DNA from 4 places in the Ruegeria sp. YTSC003 genome. Region 3 is predicted to be linked to each of the others. Evidence: riboswitches for the same ligand, from Rfam matches in the RefSeq annotation. Region 3 holds a riboswitch; each other region holds the start of a gene.
What was found. Region 3 has a riboswitch for cobalamin ahead of AC2FFH_RS09980 (DUF1636 family protein). Riboswitches for the same ligand answer to the same signal wherever they lie in the genome.
Positions count from the first base shown of each region.

Region 1: it holds a riboswitch for cobalamin, as region 3 does, so the genes downstream of both, AC2FFH_RS16135 (DUF1636 family protein) here and AC2FFH_RS09980 (DUF1636 family protein) in region 3, are expected to answer to the same signal.
Region 2: it holds a riboswitch for cobalamin, as region 3 does, so the genes downstream of both, AC2FFH_RS22885 (metal ABC transporter ATP-binding protein) here and AC2FFH_RS09980 (DUF1636 family protein) in region 3, are expected to answer to the same signal.
Region 4: it holds a riboswitch for cobalamin, as region 3 does, so the genes downstream of both, AC2FFH_RS14350 (hypothetical protein) here and AC2FFH_RS09980 (DUF1636 family protein) in region 3, are expected to answer to the same signal.

Region 1 covers NZ_JBXWMK010000008.1:196,669-201,202, forward strand. The annotation lists gene cobN (cobaltochelatase subunit CobN) at 1-762, opposite strand, end outside; gene cobW (cobalamin biosynthesis protein CobW) at 766-1,821, opposite strand; gene AC2FFH_RS16135 (DUF1636 family protein) at 1,818-2,207, opposite strand; cobalamin riboswitch at 2,291-2,500, opposite strand; gene AC2FFH_RS16140 (hypothetical protein) at 3,072-3,242, shown strand; gene AC2FFH_RS16145 (hypothetical protein) at 3,527-4,441, opposite strand.
Region 2 covers NZ_JBXWMK010000028.1:10,183-14,716, reverse strand. The annotation lists gene AC2FFH_RS22895 (hypothetical protein) at 1-565, opposite strand, end outside; gene AC2FFH_RS22890 (acyltransferase family protein) at 820-1,500, opposite strand; cobalamin riboswitch at 1,809-2,019, shown strand; gene AC2FFH_RS22885 (metal ABC transporter ATP-binding protein) at 2,159-3,007, shown strand; gene AC2FFH_RS22880 (metal ABC transporter permease) at 3,000-3,902, shown strand; gene AC2FFH_RS22875 (metal ABC transporter solute-binding protein, Zn/Mn family) at 3,899-4,534, shown strand, end outside.
Region 3 covers NZ_JBXWMK010000004.1:152,493-157,026, forward strand. The annotation lists gene AC2FFH_RS09960 (ferredoxin-type protein NapF) at 1-11, opposite strand, end outside; gene AC2FFH_RS09965 (FecCD family ABC transporter permease) at 113-1,126, opposite strand; gene AC2FFH_RS09970 (ABC transporter substrate-binding protein) at 1,128-2,078, opposite strand; gene AC2FFH_RS09975 (ABC transporter ATP-binding protein) at 2,089-2,874, opposite strand; gene AC2FFH_RS09980 (DUF1636 family protein) at 2,871-3,227, opposite strand; cobalamin riboswitch at 3,329-3,534, opposite strand; gene AC2FFH_RS09985 (bifunctional enoyl-CoA hydratase/phosphate acetyltransferase) at 3,728-4,534, shown strand, end outside.
Region 4 covers NZ_JBXWMK010000007.1:114,168-118,701, reverse strand. The annotation lists gene AC2FFH_RS14360 (DNA polymerase III subunit gamma/tau) at 1-820, opposite strand, end outside; gene AC2FFH_RS14355 (protein-tyrosine phosphatase family protein) at 978-1,475, shown strand; gene AC2FFH_RS14350 (hypothetical protein) at 1,483-1,890, opposite strand; cobalamin riboswitch at 1,975-2,194, opposite strand; gene AC2FFH_RS14345 (alpha/beta hydrolase family protein) at 2,339-3,196, shown strand; gene rsgA (ribosome small subunit-dependent GTPase A) at 3,205-4,233, opposite strand; RNA gene ffs (signal recognition particle sRNA small type) at 4,392-4,490, opposite strand; gene AC2FFH_RS14330 (bifunctional 2',3'-cyclic-nucleotide 2'-phosphodiesterase/3'-nucleotidase) at 4,530-4,534, opposite strand, start outside.

The sequences.
Region 1 (4,534 bases), on a different contig from region 3:
GTTCTCGCGCAGCCAATCGGCGGCTGCAGGTGCTTTCAGCGAGGGAGCGAACATGCCTACAGCTTCGATGCCGCGTTCCCGCAATCGGCGGATCAGGGCTGCGACCGGGGCGGTGTCTGCAGATGTCAGATAAGCACGATAGAAAGTCACCAGAATACGCTTCGCGCCGCTCGAGAATGCTGTTTCGACCGGGACTACGCCACGATCCGGGCACCACGCGCCGCACTCTGGCAAGGTCTTAGCGCCCATCACCGGCCCGGCATAAAGCCCCGCCGCAAGCGCCATTTGAGCCAAGGCCGCTTGCGCCGCGACTTCGCCACCGGTGTCACACAGATGCGCAAGCCGCCGCAGGGTTGAGACGGGCAGGGTGGAGTAATCATCCAGCCGCGTATCCTCACGCCCATCGGCAGGTAGGACGGCCAGTGCGATCCCCTTGGATTGCGCCAGCGCCAGAACTTGCTGCAAGCCATAGGACCAGTAAGGCACGCCGCCGATCAAACGGATCAGAATGCCCTTGGCGCCCTCGAGCGTTTGCTCGACATAAGTGTCGACGGACAACGGGTGTTTCAGTGCTGTCAGGTTGGCCAGCCGCATTGTCGGCATTCGCCCTTCGGCCCCGCCACCGCGATGCCAGCCCGCCGCGAAAGCACCAAGGTCACTGTCCGAAAAGGACAGCACCACCAGATCCGCCGGACTTTGGCCCAGATCGGTCGGGGTCTCGGTTTCCTCGAGCCCGTGGCTTTCGCGGAAGACGACGTGCATGGCTTACTCGGCGGCCTCGGTCACGCCCACGAGGATATCGCGGATCGTGGCCTCTTTGATGTCGTCGTGTTCGGCGATGACCACCAGACGCGAACGGCGCTCTTCACCGGGTTCCCACGGGCGGTCATACTGGTGACGTACGCGGGCACCAACGGCCTGCACCAGCAGACGCATGGGTTTGCCCTGAACGGCGGCATAGCCTTTGACGCGCAGGATGTTCAGCTCATTGGCCAGACGTTCGATATTGGCGACCAGTTGGGCCGGGTCGGTCTGTTCAGGTAACTCGACGATGATGCTTTCGAAATCGTCGTGTTCGTGGTCGTGATGGCCATCGTGATGCGACGGACGGGCATCCATGTCATCCTCGGCGGCCGCTTCCAGCCCCAGCACGACGCGCACGTCTACGGCACCTTCGGCGACTTCGACCACTGGCAGCGGACGCGGAGCTTCGGCGGCGATGACTTCTTTGGCTTTCGCCACACCTTCGGCGCCCGCCAGATCGGGTTTTGTCAGCAGGATGATGTCGGCGCACGAGATCTGATCCTCGAACACCTCTGACAGGGGCGTTTCGTGGTCGATCGAGTCGTCAGCCAGGCGCTGGGCGTCCACGGCTTCGACACTCGGAGCGAAGCGCCCGGCGGCGACGGCCTCGGCATCGGCCAGAGCGATCACACCGTCAACGGTGATCTTAGAACGGATATCCGGCCAGTCGAACGCCTTCAGCAGCGGCTTCGGCAGCGCCAGACCAGAGGTTTCAATCAGAATGTGATCGGGGCGCGGCTCCAGCGCCATCAGTGCCTCGATGGTCGGAATGAAGTCATCGGCTACGGTGCAGCAGATGCAGCCATTGGCCAGTTCCATGATGTTTTCCGCCGGGCAATCCGGAATGGCGCAGGATTTCAGGATATCGCCATCGACGCCAACATCGCCAAATTCATTGACGACCACAGCCAGACGCTTGCCCTGCGGGTTCTGCATCAGGTGCTTGACCAGCGTGGTCTTGCCCGAGCCCAGAAAGCCGGTGATCACGGTGACGGGAAGTTTTTCAAGATTGCTCATTTCAGGGCTCCAATCGGGGGAATGCGGGCCGCACAGTTTTTGCGGAAATGTTCGGGGCGCTCACGCCATTTCACCAGACCGTCTTCAGCGGCCAGATATTTGGTGACGCCTTCGACGATGGTCTCGACATGGTCGGCCTCGTCGAGGTTTTCATAGACGAAGGTCCATCGGGACGGGCCACCACGCAAAACGATCGAACATCCCTGATCACAGTTCGACAGGCATTCCACCGGCTTCAGGTCCACGCCGTCAGGCAAACCCGCCTGTTCAAGCGCTGTGTGCAGCAAAGTGCCGGGTCGCTGAGCGTCATCTTCGATGGGCAACCCACGGCGGCATGTCGTGCAGACCAGCAATTCGACTGGTGCGGTCTCGGTCACGTCTCTCATCCCCCTAATCCTTTGTACGGGGGACGGGGTTTCATGCGGGCCACGTGTGCGACATGGACCCGACACCGGAACACCCCGCCCGGTTTCAACTTCGGGTGCTGGCAGGTCTCCCGGCTTGCGGATGTCAGAGCGTTTGCCCTGTCGGATGTCCCGCCTTCCCGGCCTATTGGGCCAGTGGCTTTGGGCACCCTCTCCGGTCACGGTCGCGGGGGCGGCTGTGCTTGGCGATGACATCGCTGGCACATTCCCTTTTCATCCATCCGAGGATGGACACCAACGCATGCGACATGCGGCACGGGCAGGGGGCTTGTCAAGCACGACTGAGGATTGAAAACCGGTTAAGTCAGAAAAGCGACCAGCCGAAGTCAGTCAGCGGCATCCGATGCGATCCGATCACGAAGCCAGGAGCAAAACAGCCCCGCAGCCGCGGATGATTGAGCGCTTCCGGGCTTGGCAATCAGGTAGTGCGGTTGTGCAAACGGAATCGCTGGACCGGCAATCGCAACAGGCGCGCCTTGGGCAATCGCGTTCTGTGCGAACCTTTGGGCAATATTAAGGAAGCGGGCAAAGGCGCGACAAAGACAAAGCACATCCCTCTACCACTGTCGCATTGTGCGTCGCGCCGTTTGTTCGCGGGAAAAGATTTGGCACGTGTGGCATTACTTTCAAACCGCTTCGACATTTAACCCCGGACATCAACGGCGACGGTTATGCTGTTCCAGAAGCCAGTAGGAACATGATACCCAAGTGTATACGCCCGAATTTGCGAAAGCAGCGCAGAAAGCTAAGTGTTTGAAAAAGAAGTGGAGGCGAGTACCAATTTCGAACTTGCGTAAAGGAATTAAATTTCTTGATAAATAACAATTGTTTAGTGAGATTTTATCGGTACGTGGGCTTGCGAATGTTGCGGGATTGTTGGTTGAAATTGTTCATTGGCTTAACGCCATCAAGGATGATGCTCGATTTTTGGTTCAAGTGGATTTTGGTGCAATGATCACAGCAACGCTGATTGCTTTCAGGCGCGTCGCAGCCTGAATGCGCCGTCACTCGACCTTCCGCCCGTCAAGATATGAGCCGGTGTTCGGATACCTTGAACGCTGCTTCAATAGCTGCACGATTTCGTCGGCAACAACTGCCATTTTGTCATTTGAAAGATTCTGATGCCGGTTTGCCAGAGTAGTCAGTAGTATACGTAATTCTTCATCCGGAATGGAGCTGTCTAGAGCCACCGACATAATGCTGGGGCTTACAACGCGTGCTAAAACAGTTGAGCGCCGTTAGACAATTGCTCCCGGATCGAACGTCGCGTTCTGGAGGTGTCAAAACCTGGTTCGTTCGTGAAGGTAAGTGTCGTGAGCGAACTTTTCCTCCGGTAGTCGTTTCTCTGCGATCTTCCGATGGAACCTTACAAGTCTAGCAACGTCTTTGACTACAGTGGTGGTCGTTTTCAGTACATCCAGCTTTTTGTCCGAACGGATGTATTCTCGAGCGTCCGCTTTGCACTTGAAACCTGCGAAAAGCAAAGCGTTTGAATCGAGTAGCAGTCGCACCGTGCGACTTTCCCCCATCGAAATGGTTATGCCAGGCTCCACCAAATGATGATGTAGAATAAAGTTCCTTAGACCCATGGCAAAACTATGCGCGCCGGAGTTCTTCCCGATTACCCTTCCAATTCCCCGGGTGTAAGATTCACTGTTTTCCAGCTTGGAGTATTTTCGGATACGTCTGCAAACATCTACGTATGAAGCATAAAGCGCAGAGAATGTTAAAAGATTGGATGTTGCCTTAGATTGTTCTCGAGCATACGCAGAGTTATCTGAGCGCTTGAACTCAAGAACGGTGTCCATCCCTGCCGTAGCCGCATTCAAACCAAGGCTTGCTTCCAGCATTGCGGCATGCACCCTTTCTAAGTTCTCCAGTGCGGTATGAACTTTATGGTAAGGGGAAAAGCGCAATGCGTAATTCCACGATTCCTCTTGCAGCTTTGAAGTGTATGCGGCGAAACCCTCTGGATGATCCGTGCTGCTTTCTGAAGTATATGATGCGACCGTCAGCGCTCGGTTTAACTCGGCGAACTGACCGTCTCCAAAGTCCCATCTCAGTAGGTCGACTTGAGAGAAACACTTCGCTAATTGAAACTCCTGTGTGGTAACACCCTTTGAGACGGATGCAAAAAGATCGTGTGGTTTAAAGCGATGCTTGGCAATGAAACTCGCAAAATCTTCTTTGGGCATTCGAAACCTAGCTAGTTTTGTTGATATCGCATCGAAGACTTTCCGACATGAACTATAAAATTGACTACTAGGGTGCCGCTCTCGGGCGTCTTC
Region 2 (4,534 bases), on a different contig from region 3:
GACCATATCTGGGCAGTAAGGTGAATGCATTGAGATTGTAACCAAAGTGTTTGGGGCCGACGAAGACGATATTGTGTTGCGCGGCAAGCCCGTTTTCAAGAAAGTGTTTGCAAGCGCCAGAAAGGTTGACGATTGGCAAGAAAGTCGCGTCAGCATTTTGTATCAAAGATTTTGTGTCATCGTCCCAAAGCCTGGGCTCGCAAACATTGAGCGCGTCGCGATAAATTAGATTTGCATCCTTCACTATGCCCATCTCAATGAGAATATTCGCAAAATCACGGGCCTGACTGTTTCCGACAATCAAAACGTTGATGCCGCTGTTCGTATCAAACTTATCTGCGTCGTATTGGCTGATGCGGTGATTATACCAAATGTGCATCCCCGCTGCGACCTCTCGATCCGTGTCGAAAACGCGTGTAGGGAAGCCTTGGCCGAGATACAGCGAAAGCCCAACAGCACACAGCGTTGCGGTCACTGCGGTGCACGAAACAACAAGGCGTGAAAGAGAGATCGCGTTTTTGTTGCGAAACGGTTGTTCGACAAAACGCCAGGTCAGATAGGACAAAAGGAATGCAAATGGTATCAAGCTGGCAAGAAAATACGGGCTGGGTTCCTCAAAGCTCGCAATGCGCGCAAATGCGAAAATTGGTTGGTGCCAGAGATACAGGCTGTAGCTGATCAGGCCAATGCCAACCAGAATTCTGATGCTCAGCAGTTTGGCGACAAAAGTGCCTTCCTTTGCATAGAGGAGAACGAGCAAAGACCCGACGACCGGAACGGCTGTCAGGTATGACGGGTGTTGCATGGTCCCGTCAAAGATCACCATGCTGCAATCACCGCTATAAGGCCAAGTAGCGAAAGACTGTTGCTCGCTCTAACCTTGCGCTTATTTTCCCAACATGCCCCCAATGCACCGAATCCGAGTTCCCAGGCGCGTGTATGCAGAAGATAAAATGTGCTCTCCGGGTGGGTTTGAACCAACAGTACGCTCGCCAGGAAACTGGACCCGATGATAGCCCAAACCAGCAGATCCGTTCTGTGTTTAAGTACCGGGTACAGGGCCATAAGCAAAAGCGGAAAAACTATGTAAAACTGTTCTTCAACTGCCAGGCTCCATGTGTGAACCAGAGGTTTGAACTCGGACGCGAGGTCCCAGTATCCACTTGTTAGCGTGAGAAGAACATTATTCAGAGAGAACATCGTGGCCACGACACTCTGGCCGAAGTTTTCCAGTGGATCGGGCAGCATGGTAAACCAAGCGATAGGAATACACACCAGTACGACGACACTCAGGGCAGGCAAGATCCGTCGGGCCCGACGCTCGTAGAACTTCAAAAGAAAGAAGCTATTTTTTCCAAGATCATCAAGGATAATAGAGGTTATTAGATATCCGCTGATAACGAAGAAAACGTCTACGCCTAAAAAACCTCCACTGAACAGGCTTATGCCGGAATGAAAAAGAACCACTGGTAAAACTGCAATGCTGCGAAGGCCATCAATTTCTTTCCGTTACAGCATTTAATCAAAACCCACTCTTGTATTTTGTGCTCGGGCCTGTGAGCTTTCGAAGCGTATCTGTCGTCAAGAGTGTGTCGAGGAACTTTGAGCCGCCGCAGCCAATCGAACAAAGTATTGGCAGGTTTATGCGTTCCGGTCGTTGCAAGACCCAGGCTGAAAACTTCTGAGTGAGCCCCGCGAAGTCACTGCCATTGCTAGCACCCTTATCGTAGAATTTTTTTGGCTGATTGGAGCCTGGTACAAATTGCCATCACCGATTGGTTCGCGCTCTTGTCGAATCAAATCAATTCGTATTTGGTCCACGTGATGGTTCCCGACTGTATTCTGCGGTCAGGGATAAAAGGGAATACGGTGCGGTTCTGTGAAAAGACCAATTCCGTGACTGCCCCCGCAACTGTAGGCGGCGAGCGACCCGAGATCGTCCACTGGGCAATAGCCTGGGAAGGATCGGGATAGCTTTGACCCGCAAGTCAGGAGACCTGCCATCCGAAATTTATGAACCTGGGCGGGGTGTCCCAGAGGGAGATGACAATGTTTCAAGCGGTCCGTACCGTGCACGACCTTGCGCTCGCTTTGCCCCTGTCCAAACACAGGAGGCGTTGCCGTTGTCATTGCAAAAAGCTGACACCCAAAGGGGTAAGTGTCTGACAGAATTCAGCGTTCCGGTGCTGGTGGCGGGGGCTCTGGCGCTGTCGGCGCTCTTGTGGCTCGCGATTTACGCGGTGATTTGATGACGGCCGTTTTACAAATCCGCGATCTGACGTTGGGCTACCGCGACCTTACATTGTTTCACCGCCTCTCCATGGATATCGCGGCTGGAACGACCCTTGCCGTTCTTGGTGCGAACGGGTCGGGCAAGAGCACTTTTGTAAAGATGCTGCTGGGCTTGATGGATCCTCTTTCGGGCAATTTGACTTGGCCGCAGGGCCGTCCTGGTGACATCGGGTACCTGGCGCAGATGACCGAATTCGACCGCCGATTTCCCATCCGTGTGAGGGATCTTGCCGCGATGGGGGCCTGGCGCGGCTTTGGTTATCGTACCGGGCTGGACGCCGCGGCGCGTGACCGGATGGCCGCCGCGCTGGATGAGGCCGGGGTACTGGATATCGCTGACCGGCCTCTGCATATGCTATCGGGCGGGCAACTGCAGCGCGCGCTGTTCGCGCGAGTTATCATGCAGGACGCGCCGCTGATCCTGCTGGATGAACCGTTTGCCGCCGTCGACCAAAGTACTGAGGCGCATCTGCTGTCGATTATACGCCGATGGCGCGATGAGGGGCGCGCGGTGGTTTTGGTGGTGCACGATCTTTCCTCGGTACTGGACTATTGCAGCCATGCGCTGCTGTTGGGCGGGCAAGAGGCGACCCATGGACCGGTAAATGACGTTCTGACACCAGACCGGCTGGTTGCGCAAGGATACCTCTCGGAAAGTCAGGCGTCCTGGATGTTCCGTGGCACCCATCCAACAGCGGAGCACGCCAATGTATGACCTGATCGTCGAAATGTGGAGCTTTGCCTTCATGCGTCGCGCTTTTGTGGCAACCACGGTCTTGTCGGCCTCGGTCGCACCGGTAGGGGCGTTTCTTGTTCTGCGTCGTCTGTCGCTGGCTGGCGAGGCCATGGCCCACGCGATTACCCCAGGCATCGTCATCGGCTTTGTCACGGCGGGCCTGTCGGTCATGTCGCTGTTGGTCGGAGGGCTTATCGCGGGTGTTGGCGTCGCCATTTTGACCGCCTTTCTGGCACGCCGGACGATCCTGCGCAGCGATGCTAGTCTTGCCTCGCTGTATCTTATCGCATTGGCGGTGGGTATCTTTATCCTGTCTGCAGCGGGGTCCGCAGTTCCACTAAAAAGCTTCCTGTTCGGATCAATCCTAGGGATCGACGACGCGTCGATGGTCCTTGTCGGAGGGGTGGCGACAGTAACTTTGTTGGCATTTGCCGTTCTGCTTCGTCCGCTGATTGTCAGCACCTGTGATCCTGTTTTCTTCGAAACTCAGACGCGCCGGCCGTGGCTGGTCGATCAGGGTTTTATGCTGTTGTTGGTTCTGAACCTGCTGGCCGCGTTTAAAACACTGGGAACGTTGATGGCCGTTGGCCTGATGATCCTGCCTGCGACCGCAGCGCGCTATTGGGCCAGTACGATCACCGGGCAACTGGTCCTGGGTTTTCTGTTTGCCTTGTCCAGTTGCTGGATCGGTCTGACACTGTCCTACTTGTTCCCGGACACGCCGTCCGGCCCGGCGATCGTTTTGGTTGCCGGTGGGTTCTTTCTGTTCTCGGCCATTTTCGGTCCCCTTGGTTTTGGCAGACGGATGCGCAAACCGTCTGTTTCCAAAGACATCCCCATTGCCCAAATTCAACAAGAAGAGAGAGCACAATGACTCTTGTGAAGTCACTCTATGCCGGCATCGCCTCTGTGTCGTTTGCTTTGGCTGCATTGCCGACCGTTGCGGCAGAAGACAACGTCAAGATCGTCGCCAGCTTTTCGATCCTCGGCGACATGGTCGAAGAGGTCGTGGGCGATCTGGCCACAGTTACGACAATCGTGGGCCCGGATGCGGATGCGCATGTGTATCAGCCTTCGGTTGCAGATGCGAAGGCCGTTGCCCAGGCGGATATCATCTTTGTCAACGGTCTGGGCTTTGAAACATGGTCCGATACCCTGATCGCTGAATCGGGCACTGACGCAACCGTGCACGTTGCCACCGACGGCATCACGCCTGTCACAGTCGAGGGCAAAATCGACCCCCACGCTTGGAACTCGCTGTCGAACGGCATGATTTACGTGACCAATGTCGCCAACGTGATGACAGAGGCGATGCCCGAGCACGCCGAAGAATTCGCAGCCAATGCCGCGGCCTATATCACGCAGCTTGAAGCGCTGGATGCAGAAACAAAAACCATGCTGGCAGGCCTGCCCGCCAATCGCCGCACGGTTGTGACCGCGCATGACGCATTTGGCTATCTGGCAGACGCCTACGGCCTGACTTTCCTTGCGCCGGTTGGCATCGAC
Region 3 (4,534 bases):
GTGTATCGCATACCGTGATCTGTGGGGTTCTTTTTTGATTTAGGTCATTTTGCCCGATTATTATTAGTCATTTGGGAAACTTTAACTTTTGCACCTATGCGACCTTTGGCGATCAGCGCCGAGGTCGAGCGGTTCGGATCAACAGAAGAAAGACAAAAACCGATCCCAGCGATGTCGTGACAATACCAACAGGCAGCTCTTGCGGGGCAAGCAACAGACGGCTCAGTATATCCGATCCTGTAAGCAACGCTGCCCCAACAATGGCGGCGGTAGGCACAAGCTGGCTGTGCAATGGCCCTGCGATACCGCGCGCGATGTGGGGAACCATCAAGCCGACAAAACCGATCACACCCGCAACGGACACAAACACAGCAGTCGCAAGAGCGGCCACGAAGAACATCCGGAACCGCAAGCCTTGAACGGGCACACCTAGGGTGGCGGCCGTCAAATCACCAGTCAGCAGCGCATCAAGCCAGCGGCTGCGGTACATCGCATAGGCGAGGATCAATGCTAAACCTGCGCAGACCAGAGGGAATGTCTCCCACCGGGCAAGACCCAAACCCCCAAGCATCCAAAAGATAACAGAATGCGCCGCACGGCTGTCGCCCGCGAAAATCAGATAATTGGTAATAGCTGAAAACAAAAACGAAACCGCAAGCCCCGCGAGGATCAGTTTTTCGGGCGCGCTTGTGCGCAGCCCATGAACCAAAGCCAGCACAATACCTGATGCGACAAGCCCTCCGAAAAACGCGGCCAGTGGCAGGGTCCAAAAGCCCAGCACATCTCCGGTTACTGTAATGACAAAGACAGCTCCCGCCGCAGCGCCAGAGGACAGGCCGAACAGAAACGGGTCCGCCAGATCGTTGCGTGTGGTGGTTTGCAGGACAACGCCGACGATGCCCAGCCCGGCACCGATCACGGCGGCAAACAGCGCGCGTGGTAAGCGCAGGTCAAACACGATGCGGTGGAGCGGGGACATTTCCCCTTCCACTATTCCCGTGCCCAACAAGACACCGGCCAGTGCGTCAGAGGCCGGAATGGATGTGGTTCCGTAGATAGTCGAGGTCAGCAAAAGGGCGGCCAGTACAGCCGCCCCCAGTAAGAGTGTCAGGCCAAGTCGGCCCATATCAGTTCAGACCCGGATGCATAGCCTTGGCCATTTTCGAGATTGCCTCGATATTGGCAGGTCCGGGTGTCAGTTCTTCGTAGCGCAGACCAATCCAGCGTTCGTTCTTGACTGCGTCCGTTTGAGACATCACAGGATGGTCCTGTAGGAACTTGAAGGTATCCGCGGCGCCATTTCCAGTTTGATAATCAAGTAAAACCAGGAATTCCGGGTTTGACGCGGCGACAGCCTCCCACGATGAACGTCCCCAGCTGGTGTCCATGTCATGGGTGACATTCTCGCCGCCAGCGGCAGCAATCATCGCGTCGGGAATGGCAAACTTACCAGCCGTAAACGGGGCATCGGCGGGGCCGTCCAGCAGGAAAACGCGGGGTTTGGGCAGGTCGGCTGTCTGCGTCTCAATCGCGGACAGTTCTTCTTTCCAACCGGAAACCAGCTCTTCTGCCTTGTCTTCAACGTGCATGACTTTGCCCAAGCGAAGGACGTCCGTGAACAGCAGGTCCATGCTGGCTTCGGGGCGATCCTTATCCAGATGTACGCAGCTTTCCGTCAGGATCATCGTTTTGATGCCAAACGGCGCAAGCGTGTCCGGGGTCACGTCACCGCCCGGCTTCATGCCATAGTACCAGCCCGCAAAGAAAAGGTCGGGTTCGACAGCGACCAGATTTTCAACTGTCGGGTACTTAGGCGCAAGTTCCGGGATGTCGCCGCGCAGGGTGTCAAACTCGGGGCTGGTTTTGTACCAGCCAGTGATGCCTGTCAGGCCAACGACCTTGTCCTGCAAACCCAGCGCAAAAGCCATGTCGGTCATGTTCATGTCGTGCACGACCAGCCGCTCGGGCTGAGTTTCAAACACCAGCGGCTCGCCGCAATTGTCGACGGTGATCTCGCGCGCTGTTGCGGCAGTTGCAATGCCGCTGATCAGTGCAGCGCACCAGAGAGTTTTGTTCATGTTATTTTTCCTAGTTTGAGGTAGTGGTTCTTCTGATATCCAGTGCCGGGATCATGCGGCCTTCATGCTGAAAGCTAAGAAAATCGACACCAAACGTTTCACGGACCCTTTCGGGTGTCAGCACTTCGTGCACTGGGCCGAAACCGGTCAGGCGCGTGGATTTCATCAAGGCGACATGGGTCGCGAATTCCGGGATCATGACCAGATCATGGACGATCATGACGACCGTAATGCCCAGCTCGGCCACCAGCGACAGCATGCGTCCCTTGGCGTCCGGGTCCAGATGGTTCGTCGGCTCATCCAGGAACAAAAGCGAAGGGTTTTGCGCCAGCGCCCTTGCGATATGAGCGCGCTGGCGTTCCCCGCCGGATAACACGGCCATCCGCTTGTCCGCGAGGGCGACGAGTCCGGTCAGCTTCAGGATGCGGTCCAATTCCAAGGCGTGCTCAGCCGCAGATCGATCGGCGCGGATCGGGATTTGCCCAAGGGCCACGTAGTCGCGCAGAAACAAACGCCCGTCCGGCGATTCCTGCTGACTGACCACGGCGATCATTCGGGCGCGGTCCATCGCCGAAAGCTGCCGAAGGCTGCGCCCCTTTACCAAAACGTCCCCCAGCACAATCTCTTCACCGCCGCACAAAAGATTCAGCAGCGTTGTCTTGCCCGCACCGTTTGGGCCGGCAATTGCCAGAGTGGCCCCTTCATTCAGTTCGAAATTGATGTTTTGCAGCAGTACGTCGCCGTTCAGGGCATAATACTCCAGCCCGCGCGCCTCAAGGAAAGCTCCGCAGGTCATGCGCTTGTCTCCACTTTTAGCCGCGGCAGGCGCGCCAGAGTCTTTTCAAGAAGGGCAGGCGGGCGCTGCGTTGCATTGGTCCACCCATCCGCGATGCGATGGTATTGATGTGCAAATTCGGCCAAAGCATCCACGTCCTCAGTCGATTGGATGTCACCGAAAAGGTACTGCGCTTTGTCTATTGCCTGAAACCCGACGGTTGTGGGTCGACCGCAACCGGCCATGCAGGAAACGCTGCGGATGCCAAAACTGGATGGAAGCTTGCCTGCAAGCGCAGCGCGCAATGAACCCGCCCGGTCAGAACCCTCGCAGGTCTCGCAAATCAGAAGGAAGTGATCAGTACTGATCGACATGGCCCACTCCGCTTGTTGCCAAGCGCGGACAGAAGGTGCCAATCATGTCATTACGTCTTAGACGTGTCATAAAGCCTCCTTCCAGGACGCCCCGCCCCGGGTTGGTTGAACATCGGATGGTAGGTCTCCTGACTTGCGGGTCGTGGCTTGGCCATCCTTCCCGACCCATTTGGGGTCAGTGGGTATTTGGCGTCGCTCACCGCTTACAGTTGCGGGGGCAGTCACGGACTTGGCGCTTGTTGGCAACCTCACCGTATTCCCTTTTCATCCCGTGGCGAACCATAGGGAACCATCGCGGTGATGCTTGCCCGAGTTCCGAATTTGGGTCAAGCGATAATCCGCGCCGCCCCACGCACAGAGGTCATTTGTCATTTGCCAATGATCTGACTACGCTGCGTTGCAGAAATGTAGCAACAAAGGTGGATATGTTCTGGTTCCGGGGGGCCGCACATCCAATGTTTGAAACAACGAACACGCATTCAAAAACAAAGCCGGACGAGATGAAAATTCAAGAAAACAGAACCTATTCTCAACTGAAGGTAGGCGACAAGGCGCAGGTCACCCGATTGTGCACCGTGGACGACTTGTACGCGTTTGCCTCCGCTTCGGGCGACCACAACCCGCTGAACCTAGCAGCCTATGACGGTGATGGAGATGGGCGCCCCGAGGCTGTCGCGCCCGCTTTGTGGCCTGCTGGTCTGGTGGCCGCAGTCATTGGGAACATCTTGCCGGGGGCCGGTACGCAAACACGTCGGGCGGATCTGAGTTTTCATGCTTCGGTTTTGGCGGGCGAAGAACTGACTGCCTTTGTGGCTGTTACAGAAAAGCGTGAAGACGGCGACCTGACCTGTTCCGCCGAAGTGCGCCGGGTCGGGGATAACGCATTGATCCTAAGCGGCACCGTACAGGTCACGCCACCGTCGCGGCATTTGACCTTCGACTCGGTCGAGGTACCGGGACTGATCGTTCAGCGTCACCGGCACTTCGACGCTTTGTTGGAAAAGGCACGTCCTCTGGACCCGATGGCCACAGCGATCGTCGCCCCGGAAGAGCCGAATTCGCTAGGCGGGGCATTGCTCGCGTTGGAAAACGGCATCATTACTCCGATTTTGGTGGGCGACCCGGACAAAATCACCGCCGCTGCCGCCCAGCTTGGGGCCGATTTGTCCGGAGTTGAAATCATTGAAGCGCGAGACCACGAAGTGGCCGCCCAACGCGCGGTCGGACTGGTCGTTGAAGGTAAGGCCCGGATGCTGATGAAAGGTCACTTGCACACAGATGTCCTTCTACGCGCCGTTCTTCGCCGC
Region 4 (4,534 bases), on a different contig from region 3:
CAGCCGCATCGCCACGCAGGATCATGTCCATCAGATCCAGCACGCGCCCGCGATCTGCAAGGCCCAACATTGCCCGAACCTGATCGGCGCTGGTTTCCCCTGCACCATGTGAGATCGCCTGATCCAACAGCGAGGTCGCATCGCGGGCAGAGCCTTCGGCCGCACGTGTGATCAAAGCAAGCGCGTCTTCGGCGATCTGTGCGTTTTCCGCCGCGGCGATCTTGTTGAGCAGACCGATCATATCTTCGGGTTCGATCCGGCGCAGGTCAAACCGCTGGCAGCGCGACAGCACTGTCACCGGGACCTTGCGGATTTCGGTCGTCGCAAAGATGAACTTTACATGTTCGGGCGGTTCCTCAAGCGTTTTGAGCAGCGCATTGAAAGCGCTGGTCGACAGCATGTGAACTTCGTCGATGATGTAAATCTTATAACGCGCACTGGCGGCACGATAGCGAACGCTGTCGATGATCTCGCGGATATCGTTCACGCCGGTGCGGCTGGCGGCGTCCATCTCCATCACGTCGACATGCCGGCCTTCCATGATGGCAACGCAATGCTCGCACTGACCACAAGGTTCGGTCGTTGGCTTGCCTTCACCATCGGGACCGATGCAGTTCATACCTTTGGCGATAATCCGGGCAGTGGTGGTTTTGCCGGTGCCGCGAATACCGGTCATGATAAAGGCCTGCGCGATCCGATCCGCTTCGAACGCATTTTTCAGCGTGCGCACCATTGCGTCCTGTCCAACCAGATCTGCAAAGGTTTCAGGGCGGTACTTGCGGGCAAGAACCTGATAGGCGGGGCTGGGCGTTTCGGTCATGTCTGCTCTGTCAGATTCGTGTCAGAAATGCAGCGTAGAGACCCGGGCCGCCCGCGTCCACAGCATGCTTTGTGGAATTTCGGTTTGGACAGCGTCTGTAAGCGGGATAAATAGGCTGTCAAAATCTGGTGGGCCGGTGGCAGTAGGAGCATAAGCTTTGGCAAAATTTGCAATCTACGCGCTGCCTGTTGGCACAGGCACCTTGGCGCTGTCCCCCTTGCCTAGCGGCGGCAGTGGGTATGTGGATGATCTGAGGGTGATACAGGACTGGAACCCCGATCTGGTGATTTCAATGACCACCGAGGCCGAGATGCGGCAGGTCGGCGCAGGCGGTTTTGGTCGAGACGTTCAAAGCAGGTCCGCGACCTGGGTGCATCTTCCGGTCGAGGATTTTGGCACGCCGCCCCTGCCAATCGAAACTCTTTGGCCCGACGCCAGCGCAGCCGCCCGGCAGGTGCTGTCCGGCGGTGGACGCGTGCTGGTGCATTGCCGGGGCGGTTGTGGGCGGTCGGGGATGGTCGCGCTGAGGCTCATGGTGGAAAGCGGTGAAGATCCAAACCACGCGCTAAACCGGCTGCGCTTGGCCCGACCATGCGCGGTGGAAACGGATGAGCAGATGGCTTGGGCCATGAAACCGGCCCAGAGCGATCGGTGAACTAGGATCAGGCCGTGGCTTGTTGAACAACCTGATGCGATGGACGCGGTGCAAGGGCCGATGCCTGAAGCATGGCGCAAGGCAAGGCCGCCAAAACACCAGCAGGCAGAGTGGAAAAGTCAGGGTTGAACATCATATCGGCGTATTCGTCCAACGTGTCGGCCGAGTCGCCCGTGTTTGCCCCGCAATAGACCCTGATCCGGGCCGGGCTGGCGCGAAACCGTGCGGTGCAACCCTCATCGCAATGGGTCAGTTCGCTGGAGCCGTCCACCTCAAATTCGCTGGTCGTCATTGGTTGTGCTGTTGCCATCGCCTCGGCCAATGCCCGAGCCATTTGGGCCAATGCGGGGCATGTTTTCCCCGTTTTCTGGCACAGGGTGGCGGTGAATTCGTGGGTCGTTGTCTTCCAGATCATAATGCGCCCTCCGCGCGGTGAGCGGGGGACGTGGAACAGGGAACTCAGCGTACTGAAGACCTGCCCGGACACCCCGCCCGAGTTTCGGTTTTTACTTTGATGGCAGGTCTCCTGACTTGCGGGTCATTGCTTTGCCGACCTTCCCAGCCTTTCGGCCAGTGGTATTTCGGCATTGCTTACCGCTTACAGTTGCGGGGGCAGTCGCGGCCTTGGTCTGTTCCGGCATTGCCGGGCTGGACCGCACCGAGTTCCCTTTTCATCCCGCCCCAATATAAGGACGAGAACCATCACCTCATCGCTAGCGGTTGTAGGTGGCTTGAGTCAAGCGGGCTGTTTTCCATCGTTCAAGTGGACGCTTGGTCACTTTGAAAATCTGTTGACTCTAGTCGCGCAAAAGCGCCGATATGCCATATGTGAACCGAATAGTTCAGATGCTTGCGAGGGCACCATGTTGGACAACACTCCGGTCGTTTTGACCGAAGATTTCACGTTTTCTGCCGGAGAGGCCGAACTGTCGGCACGGCTGTATATGCCTGCCTCGGCACCTGATGTGGCGGTTGTAGTCCATGCAGCCACAGGCGTACCGCGCGACTATTACCAGCATTTTGCGCGGTGGTTGGTGGAAGAACAGGGTATGGCCTGTCTGACCTATGACTATCGCGATTTTGGCCACTCTCTACACGGGCGCCTGCGCGATTCGCAGGCCACGATGGCTGACTGGGCGTTGATCGACATGCCCGCTGCTCGCGCCGAAATGCGGCGCAGATTTCCCGCCGCCCAGCAGTGGAGCATTGGCCATTCGGTGGGTGGAATGCTGGGGCCAATTCAGCCCGATATTGAGCAGATCGACCGGATGATCTGTGTCTGTTCAGGTTTGGTGACGGTATCCGACCACCCCTGGCCGTATCGCGCACTGGCGACAATGTTCTGGTATGCCCACCCGCCATTGCTGGTTAAGGCATTGGGATACCTGCCGGGCAAGGCACTTGGGTTCGGCTCGGACCTTCCGGCACGTGTCTACTGGCAGTGGCGCAAATGGTGCACCGCTGCGCTGAGCTATGTGCCGGATATCGGCAAAAGCCTTCCAGACGCCCGTTGGGCTGCGTCGGAAACACCCGTCGATCTGTTCACAATGGACGATGATCAGGTGGTGCCCCCGAACGCGGTTTGGCGCCTGGCCGATCTTTACGGTCCCAAAGCCCGCCGGCATCAGTTGTCGCCGAAAGACTTTGGATTGGCCGAGGTCGGTCACATCGGCGCATTTGCGCGCCGAAATGCGGCCATATGGCCCCGGTTAATCGCCTGAGCCGGTACTTACAGCTTTTTGCGGGATTTCTTGTCCTGCATCACCGATCGTACCATCTTACCAAAGGCCTTGTCGCGCGCACGAGACTGCGCAACGGTTTCCGAGTTCCTTTCATCTTCGCGCCGCAGCTTTCGCCAGCGCTCCAACCGCTCGGTGTCCAGTGATCCGTTTGCAATCGCATCCTGCACGGCGCAGCCCGGCTCGGCCTGATGCTGACAATCGGAAAAGCGGCAGGTCTGAGCCAATTCCAGAATGTCAGAAAAGACCTCATCGACGCCATCCTGCGCATCCAGCAACCGCAAAGCCCGCATGCCGGGTGTATCGACCAGCCATCCGCCGTTCTGCATCGGATGCAACGCGCGGGCAGTTGTCGTGTGCCGCCCGCGCGCGTCGTCCGCGCGAACGCCGGACGTTGCCTCATCCAGGCCCGTCATGGCGTTGACCAATGTTGTCTTGCCGACACCGGATGAGCCGACCATTGCGGCAGTCTGCCCGGTGGAGCACCAGGACAGAACTTGCTGCACGTCCAGGGCATCCAAAGCATTGATAGCCAGCACGGTCAAAAACGGAGCCAGCGACTCGGCTGCTTTGGAGAAATTATCAGGATCGGCGCAGGTATCGGCCTTGGTTAGAACGATCACCGGATAGCACCCGGCCTGGTGTGCCAAAGCCAAATACCGTTCCAGTCGGGCCAGATTGAAGTCAGCATTGCAGGAACTGACGATGAACAGCACATCCACATTAGCAGCAATCAACTGAGCCTGGGCCCCGGTTCCGGCGGCGCGGCGTTTCAAAAGGCTGCGGCGTTCCAGCAGCTGTTGAACGCGGTTATGATCATCCGCCAATACCCAGTCGCCGACGGCGAAGTCGCCCGTCGGCTGGGCCAGGGTGAGCAGAGGTGTTTCACCGTTGATGTTTGCACCGATCAGACGATCACGGTGAACGGCTGTGATGCGAAAGGGAACGCACGAAGGATTGGCCGCATGTTGGGCGGCAAAGTGTGAGGACCATCCCAGGTCCGAAAGTGTAAAAGACATTGTTCTGCCTGTGTTCAGGTACAGCAATCCGTCTGGATGGCGGTCGCGCATCCAGCGGTAATGTGTTCAGGCAGGTGTGAGGGTCGGCCTCAGAAACGCTTTGCCTGAAGGGTTTTTGCTACAATCATAAAAGCCCTCCTGCGGCTAGCGGTTCAAGTAAGTGAGAGGTTGGACATCGACCCAAGCGGGGCTCGTTGTGGCTGCTTCCTTCCGGACCTGACCAGGTTGGCGAGGCGCTCGCCCGCGCCAACCTCTCGAATTTTGATATAGGGAAGACACGCAGAGATGACAACCCGTCACA